Regions from separate parts of the Nonomuraea sp. H19 genome, predicted to be linked through region 2. Evidence: riboswitches for the same ligand, from Rfam matches in the RefSeq annotation. Region 2 holds a riboswitch; each other region holds the start of a gene.

Region 1 (3,266 bases), on a different contig from region 2:
TCGTCGGGCAGCAGGGAGAAGTATTCCGGCGGCGCCCACGGGGTGTGGCTGAAGTGGGCGATGCGCAGGTCCGGCCGCTCGGCGCGGAGCATCGCCGGAGTCAGCGTGAGGTGGTAGTCCTGCACCATCACGCGGGCGCCGTGCCCGGCCTCCTCGGCCAGCGCCAGCGCGAACGCGCCGTTGTAGTCACGGTAGGACTCCCACTCGCGCGCGAACCTCGTGCCGAAGTTGGGCGCGTTGGGGATGTCGTAGAGCAGGTGGTTGACGAACCACAGCGTGGAGTTGGCCACGGCGTTGTAGGCCCGGTGGAAGGTGGCCGACGGGATGTCGAGCATCCGCAGCGGGCCCGTGTCGTAGCCGGCCTGGTCGATCCGGCCGCCGGGAGCCAGGCGTACGGCGCTGCGGTCGTCGTCGGACAACGCCGCGCAAACCCACAGCACGCCGTCGTCTTTCGCCACACCGGACAGCCCGGACACGAGACCGCCGCCGCCGCGCTTCATGGTCAGCTCGCCGTCGTCGGAGACGGTGAAGGAGACGGGCCCTCTGTTGGAGGCCACCAGAACGCTGTTCATACAGGCTCCCTTCGATCATAGGATCCCAGCTATGGCGCTTGATGAGCTAACCGAGGAACTCGCCCGATCCGCCGCAGCCGGAGATCATCGCGCGCTTGGCGAGCTTTTGGCCAGGATCGAACCCGATGTGATGCGGCACTGTGCCCGGATCCTGCCTTATCACCAGGACGCGGAGGAGGCATCCCAGGACACCTTGCTGGCTGTGGCCCGCAACATCGGGCGGTTCGAGGGCCGGGCCAGGTTCAGCACCTGGCTGCACATCGTGACCGCCAACTGCGCGCGCACCACCTACCGCTCTCTCAAACGCCGGGCGGCCGAGCAGACCTCGGACGAACTGCCGATGCAGAAGCCCGACGTGCGGCGGGTCAGCGTGATCGCGGGCTCGCGGCTCGACCTGCTCGACGCGATGGAGGCGCTGGAGGCCGACAAGCCCGACCTGGCGCAGGCGCTGGTGCTGCGCGACATCGTCCAGCTCGACTACAACGAAGTGGCCGAGCAGCTAGGCATCCCGCTCGGCACCGCGAAGTCACGCATTCACCAGGCACGCAAATACGTGCAGGCCGCCCTGGGGGAGGACTATCGCTGAGACTTGGCGTCTCATTTGCTGAGACAGATGGCCGTTCCGGCTACTCCGGCAGGTACAGTCTCTGTCAACAACTGAATATTGCTCATCCAGAGGGGTGGAGGGACCGGCCCTGCGAAGCCCCGGCAACCCTCCCGGCTTGTGACTCGCGACCTGGCGAGGCCGACCGGGACAAGGTGCCAATTCCGGTTCGCGGTCAAGGTGGCCGTGGGCGAAGATGAGGGAAGGCCTCGCTTCATGTCGCTCGACTTTGGTCCTGCTGTCGCTCTGTCCTGCCGCGAGTGCGGCACGCGCTACCCGCTGGGTCCCAGCTTCGCCTGTCTGGAGTGTTTCGGGCCGCTCGAGGCGGCCTACGATTTCGGCGGCGTGAGCCGCGCGGACATCGAGTCGGGTCCCGCGAACATCTGGCGCTACCGTTCGCTGCTGCCCGTGCCGGCCGACGTGATCAGCAAGCCCAACATGAACCCGGGCTGGACCAAGCTGGTCAAGGCGGGCAACCTCGGGCGGGCGCTCGGCATCGAGTCCCTCTACGTGAAGGACGACTCGGGCAACCCCACCCACTCCTTCAAGGACCGAGTGGTCGCCATCGCCGTCGAGGCGGCGCGCAACTTCGGTTTCCACACGCTTTCCTGCTCCTCCACCGGCAACCTCGCGGGCGCGGTCACCGCCGCGGCGGCGCGGGCCGGGCTCGACGCCTGCGTGTTCATCCCGGCGAACCTCGAAGAAGCCAAGATCACCATGGCGCGGGTGTTCGGCGGCAAGCTGATCGGGATCGACGGGACGTACGACGAGGTCAACAGGTTCTGCTCCGAGCTGATCGGCGACCCTCTGGGTGACAAGTGGGGGTTCGTCAACGTCAACCTGCGGCCTTACTACGCCGAGGGCTCCAAGACGCTCGCGTACGAGATCGCCGAGCAGCTCGGCTGGCGGCTGCCCGAGCAGATCGTCATTCCCATCGCCTCGGGCTCGCAGCTCACGAAGATCGACAAGGGCTTCAAGGAGCTGGTCGCGCTGGGGCTGGTCGAGGACACGCCTTACAAGATCTTCGGGGCGCAGGCGGCCGGGTGCTCGCCGGTGTCGGCGGCCTACAAGGCCGGGCACGACGTCGTCCAGCCGGTCAAGCCGGACACCATCGCCAAGTCGCTGGCCATCGGAAACCCGGCGGACGGGCCGTACGTGCTGGACATCGCCCGGCGCACCGGAGGGGCCGTCGAGGACGTCACGGATGCCGAGATCGTGGCCGCGATCAAGCTGCTGGCCTCGACGGAGGGCATCTTCGCCGAGACCGCGGGCGGGGTGACCGTGGGCGTGCTCAAGAAGCTCGTCGAGACGGGGCAGCTCGATCCCGAGGCCGAGACCGTGGTGCTGAACACCGGAGACGGGCTCAAGACGCTCGACGCGATCAGCGGCGACGCCGCCAAGCCCACCGCCGTGATCCGGCCCTCTCTCGACGCGTTTCGTGCGGCTGTCTGACTACCAGGAAAGCGAGTTATAACCATGAGCGTCTCTGTGCGGATCCCAACGATTCTACGCACCTACACCGGGGGCAACGCCGAAGTGAGTGGCGAAGGCGCGACTCTTCGTGACGTCCTCGCCAAGCTCGACTCCGACTACCCGGGGATCGGCGCGAGAATTCTGGATGAATCGGGCAAGATTCGGCGTTTTGTCAATGTTTACGTGGGGGAAGAGGACGTCCGTTTCGCCCAAGGGCTCGACACTCCAGCCCCTGAGGGCACGCAGATCTCCATCATCCCGGCGGTCGCCGGCGGCTGAGTGCAGTAGATCACATCCTTGAAGGCGCCCCTAGTGGGCGCCTTCTCCTTTTCGTCACCAATTCAACGTTGAACAACCTCCCTTGTGCGGAAATGCGTTGTTTGTGGTTTGACTCTGTTGCCAAACGCTGTGCCACAGGTATGGTCGAGGGCGATCGTCTGGCTGATTTTCCGTTAAGTCAGGCGATTACAGGTCTCGCGGTGGAATGGGCGAGATCTGTTAGCCCAGTAAGAGGAGTCGGAAGTGGCGCAGGGCACCGTCAAGTGGTTCAACGCGGACAAGGGCTACGGCTTCATCGCGGTAGACGGTGGTAAGGATGTATTCGTCCATTACTCAGC
Region 2 (3,266 bases):
GCGGCGTTGACCGCCTCCACCGCCACCCCGTTGTAGGCGGTGATGAACGGATAGAGGCTGTTGATGAACGGCATGAAGTCGGCCCGGTTGGAGTAGTCCCAGGTGACGTTGCGCTGGGCGTACTCCCCCATCCGCCGGTTGAGCTCCGCCTGGTCGATGCCCGCGATGCGGCGGTAGGTCTCCAGCGGGTGCTCGGTGTTCCTGGCCTCGTTCCAGAGGCGGTTGAACATCGCCAGGCCGTCGCGGTCCTTGATGTACTGCAGGAGCATCCAGGCGCCGTAGTGGTGCCGGCTGCTGCTGTAGGCGAGGTTCTCGGTGCGGATGAACCTCGTGAGGTCGCCGGCGGCCGTCTTCGGGTAGACCTGCATCGCCATGAACTCGGCGCTGGCCTCCCAGAACGTGCCGGCGCTCGGGTGCGTGAACCCGTACCCGGACCGGCCGAGGAAGGTGTAGTTCTGGAACACGTGCGCCAGCTCGTGCGCCAGCCCCCAGGATCCGGGCAGAGCGGCCCCGGGGGCGATGTTGATGACGCCGACCCGGCCGTCGGTCGAGCCGCCCGTCGCCCACGCGTCGAGCGGCGCGTTCGACCAGGTCCTGGTGACGATCACGATGATCTTGTGCTGAGCCAGCAGGCCGGTCTCCGGCGTGAACTTCATGGTGTTCACGTAGAAGGAGTAGAGGTTCTCCAGCTGGCTGAGCATGTTGTCGGGATCGAAGTTGTACGGCGAGGGCGCGGTCTTCGGATTCGTGCCCGACCGGTCGCCCCACAGGAGGATGAAGTTGGCCGACTCCTTCGTACGCTCCTGGACCCACGGGACTTCGCCGGTGCTGGCCCAGCGCGACGGGATGTAAACCGTCTTGGCCGCCGCCTGCGCCGCCGGTGCGGCGGGAAGCAGGAAGGTGCCTAAGAGCACCAGAAGGGCGGCTGTGGCCACCCGCAATCGTCTCATTCAACGACCTCCGGATAACGGTCAGTGTTAGCGTTAACACGCTGCGATATGTCACATACTTTTCGGGCGGCTCCGAGTGTTGGGCCGGCAACAAGAACTGTCAAGATCCGAAGCGCAATCCGTGAAGAATCCGCGTGTCGAGCTGTGCCAGGCCACCGACGCGGCATGAAAGTTACACACGTTCGTGGGCATTTGACGCCTTTCGCGCAGTCCGGCATGATCTCGTATCAAGATTCATCCAGAGGATCCGAGGGACCTGGCCCAGTGACGGTCCGGCAACCTGCCTGCGGGGACGCGGGAAAGGTGCCAACGCCAGGAACGATGAGGAGGACTCCGATGAGCCTGCGGCTCGATGTTCCCGTGCTCCATGGATCACTCGTCCGGCTGGAGCCGCTCACGATGAGCCACGCGCCCGACCTGGCGCGGGCCGCCGAGGAGGACCGGTCCGCGTACGGCTTTACGCTGGTGCCGCGAGCCGACGAGATGAAGGCGTACCTTGCGGCGCAGTTCGAGAGGGAAAGCGAGGGTCTGACTCCCTTTGCGCAGGTACGGGTGCGGGACGGCCTGGCCGTGGGGTGCACCGCGTTCTGGGATCCCAGGACGTGGCCCGGCCGGCAGGACCTGCGGGCCATCGAGATCGGCTGGACGTGGCTCGCCGCATCGGCGCAGGGCACCGGGATCAACGCCGAGGCGAAGTTCCTCCTCTTCACCCACGCGTTCGAGACCCTCGGCGTGACCCGGGTCGATCTCAAGACGGATGCCCGCAACGAACGGTCGCGCCGCGCGATCGAGCGCCTGGGGGCGCGTTTCGAAGGCGTGTTGCGGAGCTGGTCACCTTCGTGGGCGCCGGGCGAGGAGGGACTGTTGCGGGACTCGGCCATGTTCTCGGTGGTCGCCGGCGAATGGCCGGCTGTCAGGGCGGCACTGCGTACCCGCCTCGCCAGCGCCAACGTGAACGCCGGATAGCACCGCATGGGCGGACCGGCCGGGCGCGGCAGCGGAGGCGGGCCGAGATCGGCAGGCGCGCGTCGGCGGGGGCCCATGTGCGGAACCGTCATCGGGGACTAAGGTCGATATCGGAATGTGGGAGCGAAGGGATCCGATCATCACCAGCAACTTCTCCCGCCCGTCCGAGGATCAACGACCAGCACGCCGCCGCGTGACCGAGGCGGCGATACTGAGCAACCACGACCAGAGCCGGGCCGACATCGCCCAATGGACCTGCCCGCACGGGCAGCATGCCGGGCACGGCTGCGTCACCTGTTACCACGCCACGGCCGAAGCCGAAGCCGATCCCGCGCTGCCGTTGTGGGAGGTCGCCGTGTGGTTCACCTCGGCGCGGCCGGTACCGATCAGGGCCCTGCACGACGTGCATCGCCACGGCCGCCAGTTCGCGATCGACCAGCCGTCGACTCCCCTGGTGTACCTCCTGAGCGGCCAGGTGCGCGCCGCTCTGGGTGTGGAGGCGGTGGCGGGCGTGGTCGGATATCTGGTGCAGAACCAGCACATCGTGGACGAGTTCGTCGTGACGGAGATCCGAGCGGTCCACTCCTGACGGCAGGTGTTTGCACCACAGCTAGGGCTCGGGTAGACTGAAGGAGTTGCAGTTGTGGTACCCATAAAGACTTGTGCGCACCTGACGAACATCTTCAGGTGCGTTTTTGTTTCCGGTCATCTCCGGATGGGACTCATCCCAGCGACACGGATCCACACGGTGTGGATTCCGTCCCTGCGCCTATCCAAAGGAGCTAATTATGGCAACCGGAACCGTGAAGTGGTTCAACTCTGAAAAGGGCTTCGGCTTCATCGCGCAGGACGGCGGCGGCGCCGACGTCTTCGCGCACTACTCCAACATCGTCTCCAACGGTGGCTACCGTGAGCTCGTCGAGGGCCAGAAGGTAGCCTTCGACGTCGTCCAGGGCCAGAAGGGCCCGCAGGCGGAGAACATCGTTCCCGCCTGACACGGCACAGCCCAACGGTCGGGGCCCGCACCTGCAAGGGTGCGGGCCCCGACCCGTTTGCGCGCCGGCTCCTAGCGGCCGTCCATCTCGCGGAAGATCGCGTCGAGACGGGACTCTTGTTCGTCCATGGCCCGGCTGAAGGTCTGCATGGTCCTGTCGAACTGCTCCAGCGCCTGCTCCGGGGTGGCCGGCAGGCCGCCCATGGCGTCGCGGAGCACGCGTTCGCGTCGCAGGGCGCTGTCATCCTGCGCGCGCTGGACCGCGAGCGTGACCTCCTCAGCCAGATCCCGGCTGCTCATCTTCATGACGCGCGGGTCGAACGTGATCTGAGTGATCCGTCCGTCGGCATCGGCGC
Region 3 (3,266 bases), on a different contig from region 2:
ATCGCGGTTGGCCGCGCCGAACAGCAGCGCCACCTCCGAGCCGCGCGGGATCGTCACGCCGTGGACCTCGATGTCCTCCAGCACCCACCGCTCGAACATCTGCAGCGGCGTGTCCCAGCGCATCAGCTCCTCGACGGCCGTGGGCAGCAGCGAGCGGTCCGCGCGCAGCCGTACCAGCTCGTCCGGGTTTCTGAACAGGGACCACCAGCCGTTGCCGGTCACGTTCACGGTGGCCTCGTGACCGGCGTTGAGCAGCAGGACGCAGGTGCCGACCAGCTCGTCCTCGGTCAGCTCGGGAATCTGGGTGAGCGCGCTGATCAGGTCGTCGCCGGGCTTCTCGCGGCGCTCGCCGGCCAGAGACTTGAGGTAGCCGGCGAACTCCGCCGCCGCGCGTACCGCGGTGTGCTGAGCCTCGATGCCGGGGTTGAGCTCGTACATGCCGCAGATGCCGGCCGACCAGGGGCGCAGCAGCTCGCGGTCGCTCTCGGGGATGCCGAGCATCTCCGCGATCACCGTCACCGGCAACGGCTCGGCGACCTCGGCGATCACATCCCCGCCGCCCTTTTCCACGTACGCGTCCACCAGGTCCTCGGCCATGGCCCGCACGCGGGGCCGCAGGGACTCGACCATGCGCGGCGTGAACGCCTTGGAGACCAGCCGGCGCAGCCTGGTGTGCACCGGCGGCTCCACGTCGAGCATGCCTGCCCTGATCACCCGCCAGAACGGCTCCTGGAACTCCGGCTCGGGCTGCTTGCCGAACTCTTCGTGGGAGGCGACGTGAAGGTAGGACCGGCCCAGGCGGCGGTCCCTGAGCAGGGTGTTCACGTCGGCGTGGCGCGAGATCAGCCACTGGTTCGTCGGCTCGAAGTAGCAGACGGGCGCCTCGCGCCTCAGCTCGTCATAGACCCGGTACGGGTAGGCCACGAAATCCGGATTCCAGGGGTCAAAGCGCACTACTTCATCTTAGGCTTGATCACGAGTCTCCTCCGGCTCCAGCTCCTTGGCGTGCCTGCTGCGCATCCGGATGTTCAGCAGCTCCACGATGACCGAGAAGGCCATCGCGAAGTAGATGTAGCCCTTGGGAATGTGCTGGCCCATGCCCTCGGCGACGAGCACCACGCCGATCAGCACCAGGAACGCCAGCGCCAGCATCTTGATGCTCGGGTGCTTGTCCACGAAGCGGCTGATCGGCCCGGAGGCGAACAGCATCACCAGCACCGCGACCACGACCGCCGCGATCATCACGCCGAGCTCGTCCACCATGCCGACCGCGGTGATGACCGAGTCGAGCGAGAACACGATGTCGAGGACCATGATCTGCATGATCACCGAGGCGAAGGACGCGGCGGCGGCCTTCTTGCCGTCCTTGTCGCCGGGGGCGTCCATGCTGTGGCTGATCTCCGTGACGCTCTTGGCCAGCAAGAACAGGCCGCCGAGCAGCAGGATCAGATCGCGCCCCGAGATGTCATGGCCGAAGACGGCGAACAACGGCTCGGTGAGCTGCACGACCCACGACAGCCCGAGCAGCAGGAGCAGGCGGCTGATCAGGGCCGCGGCCAGACCCAGCACACGGGCTCTGTCCCGCTGCTCCGGCGGTAGCTTCCCGGCCAGGATGGAGATGAAGATGATGTTGTCGATCCCTAGCACGATCTCCAGGGCCACCAGAGTGAAGAAGCCGATCCATATCTGTGGGTCCGTCACCCAGGCCAACATCTGTGCACCTCCATGCCACGCGATTGACGACTTCCGGTACCAACGAGTCAGGACCCGCAGAAGTTCGCGGCTTGCAAAACAAGGCGGTGGTTGGGTTATAGTGCGGCACATAGGTCATGAGTGCCAGCGACAAGCCCCGGCTAGCTGGCCGGCAACCCTCGCGTCCGCGGCGGGGTGCCCCGGGTGAAGACCTGGTCCGCCACGAGGGGTGGCGGGCAAGCGCGGGCTCCGTGGCTGCTTCCAGGGGTCCGATGACCCTTGAGGAGATGTGCCGTGTCCACGCTGACGATCTTCAACTCCGTCCCCGCCCAGGCTCCCACGGGCGTTGCCGGCACCGGCCACCGGCCGATTCCGGCGGTGCTGGGGGCCGACCTCGAGGTGCCGGTCAAGGGCGGCAGGCTGGTCGGGTACGCCAATCTCGACTACGCGGCCAGCGCCCCCTGTCTGGAGCCCGTCAGCGCCGCCGTCACTGCCGCGCTCCCGGCCTACTCCAGCGTCCACCGCGGCGCCGGCTACGCCTCCCAGCTCACCACCGCCAGGTACGAGCAGGCCCGCCAGACGGTCAGGGCGTTCGTCGGCGCCCGCCCCGACGACGCCGTGATCTTCACCCGCAACACCACCGACGCCACGAATCTCCTGGCCGGTTGCCTGCCCGCCGGGACCACCACCGTGGTCTTCGACACCGAGCACCACGCCTCACTCCTGCCGTGGAAGCAGTCCGTACGGCTGGCGCCGCCCGCCTTCCCCGGCGATGCCGTACGCGCCGCCGACGAGGCTCTGGCCGCGATCGACGGGCCGAAGCTGCTCGTCGTCACCGCCGCGTCCAACGTCACCGGCGAACTGTGGCCCGTCGCCGCCCTGGCCCACATCGCGCATCGGCACGGCGCCCGCATCCTGGTGGACGCGGCGCAGCTCGTACCGCACCGGCAGGTCAACCTGACCGCGCTCGACCTGGACTACGTGGCGTTCTCGGGCCACAAGCTGTACGCGCCGTTCGGCACCGGAGTGCTGGTCGGGCGGCGGGACTGGCTGGCCGAGGGGGAGCCGTACCTCAAGGGCGGGGGCGCGGTGCGCTCGGTGGGAGAGACCGTCGAGTGGCACGACGACCCCGAGGCGCGCCACGAGGCGGGCACCCCGAACGTGCTGGGCGCCATCGCGCTGGCCGCCGCGTGCGACGCGCTCAGCGCCACCGGCTGGACGGCGCTGGTACGGGAGGAGGAGCGGCTGATCGCGCGGCTGCGGTCCGGGCTGGCCTCGATCGAGGGCGTACGAGAGCTGTCGCTGTGGGGGAACGACCACCCGCGGGTGGGCATCGTGTCGTTCACCGTCGACGGCTACTCGGCTCGTGAGGTGGCCGAGGTGCTGTCCAGCGAGTACGGCATCGGCGTGCGCGACGGCAAGTTCTGCGCGCACCCGTTCCTGCAGCACCTGCTCGGTACGCCCGAGCGCGACGACCAGGAGCGCGTCGAAGGCTGCGAGGACGGAACGGTCGCCGCGGTACGGGCCTCGATCGGCATCGGCTCCACACAGGAGCACGTGGACCGGCTGATCGC

What was found. Region 2 has a riboswitch for S-adenosylmethionine ahead of ACTMTI_RS40455 (GNAT family N-acetyltransferase). Riboswitches for the same ligand answer to the same signal wherever they lie in the genome.
Region 1: linked by a shared signal. The riboswitch ahead of thrC (threonine synthase) and the one ahead of ACTMTI_RS40455 (GNAT family N-acetyltransferase) in region 2 are both predicted to bind S-adenosylmethionine.
Region 3: linked by a shared signal. The riboswitch ahead of ACTMTI_RS33190 (aminotransferase class V-fold PLP-dependent enzyme) and the one ahead of ACTMTI_RS40455 (GNAT family N-acetyltransferase) in region 2 are both predicted to bind S-adenosylmethionine.

Annotation. Positions count from the first base shown of each region.
Region 1 is NZ_JBQHCV010000019.1:61,159-64,424, forward strand. Features, by position in the region: gene ACTMTI_RS35435 (alpha,alpha-trehalose-phosphate synthase (UDP-forming)) at 1-572, opposite strand, end outside; gene ACTMTI_RS35440 (RNA polymerase sigma factor) at 604-1,158, shown strand; SAM riboswitch class I at 1,238-1,379, shown strand; gene thrC (threonine synthase) at 1,393-2,628, shown strand; gene ACTMTI_RS35450 (MoaD/ThiS family protein) at 2,653-2,928, shown strand; gene ACTMTI_RS35455 (cold-shock protein) at 3,172-3,266, shown strand, end outside.
Region 2 is NZ_JBQHCV010000023.1:179,286-182,551, reverse strand. Features, by position in the region: gene ACTMTI_RS40460 (DUF6055 domain-containing protein) at 1-950, opposite strand, end outside; SAM riboswitch class I at 1,182-1,293, shown strand; gene ACTMTI_RS40455 (GNAT family N-acetyltransferase) at 1,287-1,916, shown strand; gene ACTMTI_RS40450 (hypothetical protein) at 2,032-2,505, shown strand; gene ACTMTI_RS40445 (cold-shock protein) at 2,705-2,911, shown strand; gene ACTMTI_RS40440 (YbaB/EbfC family nucleoid-associated protein) at 2,983-3,266, opposite strand, start outside.
Region 3 is NZ_JBQHCV010000017.1:77,383-80,648, reverse strand. Features, by position in the region: gene ACTMTI_RS33200 (cytochrome P450) at 1-954, opposite strand, end outside; gene ACTMTI_RS33195 (TerC family protein) at 964-1,701, opposite strand; SAM riboswitch class IV at 1,826-1,941, shown strand; gene ACTMTI_RS33190 (aminotransferase class V-fold PLP-dependent enzyme) at 1,987-3,266, shown strand, end outside.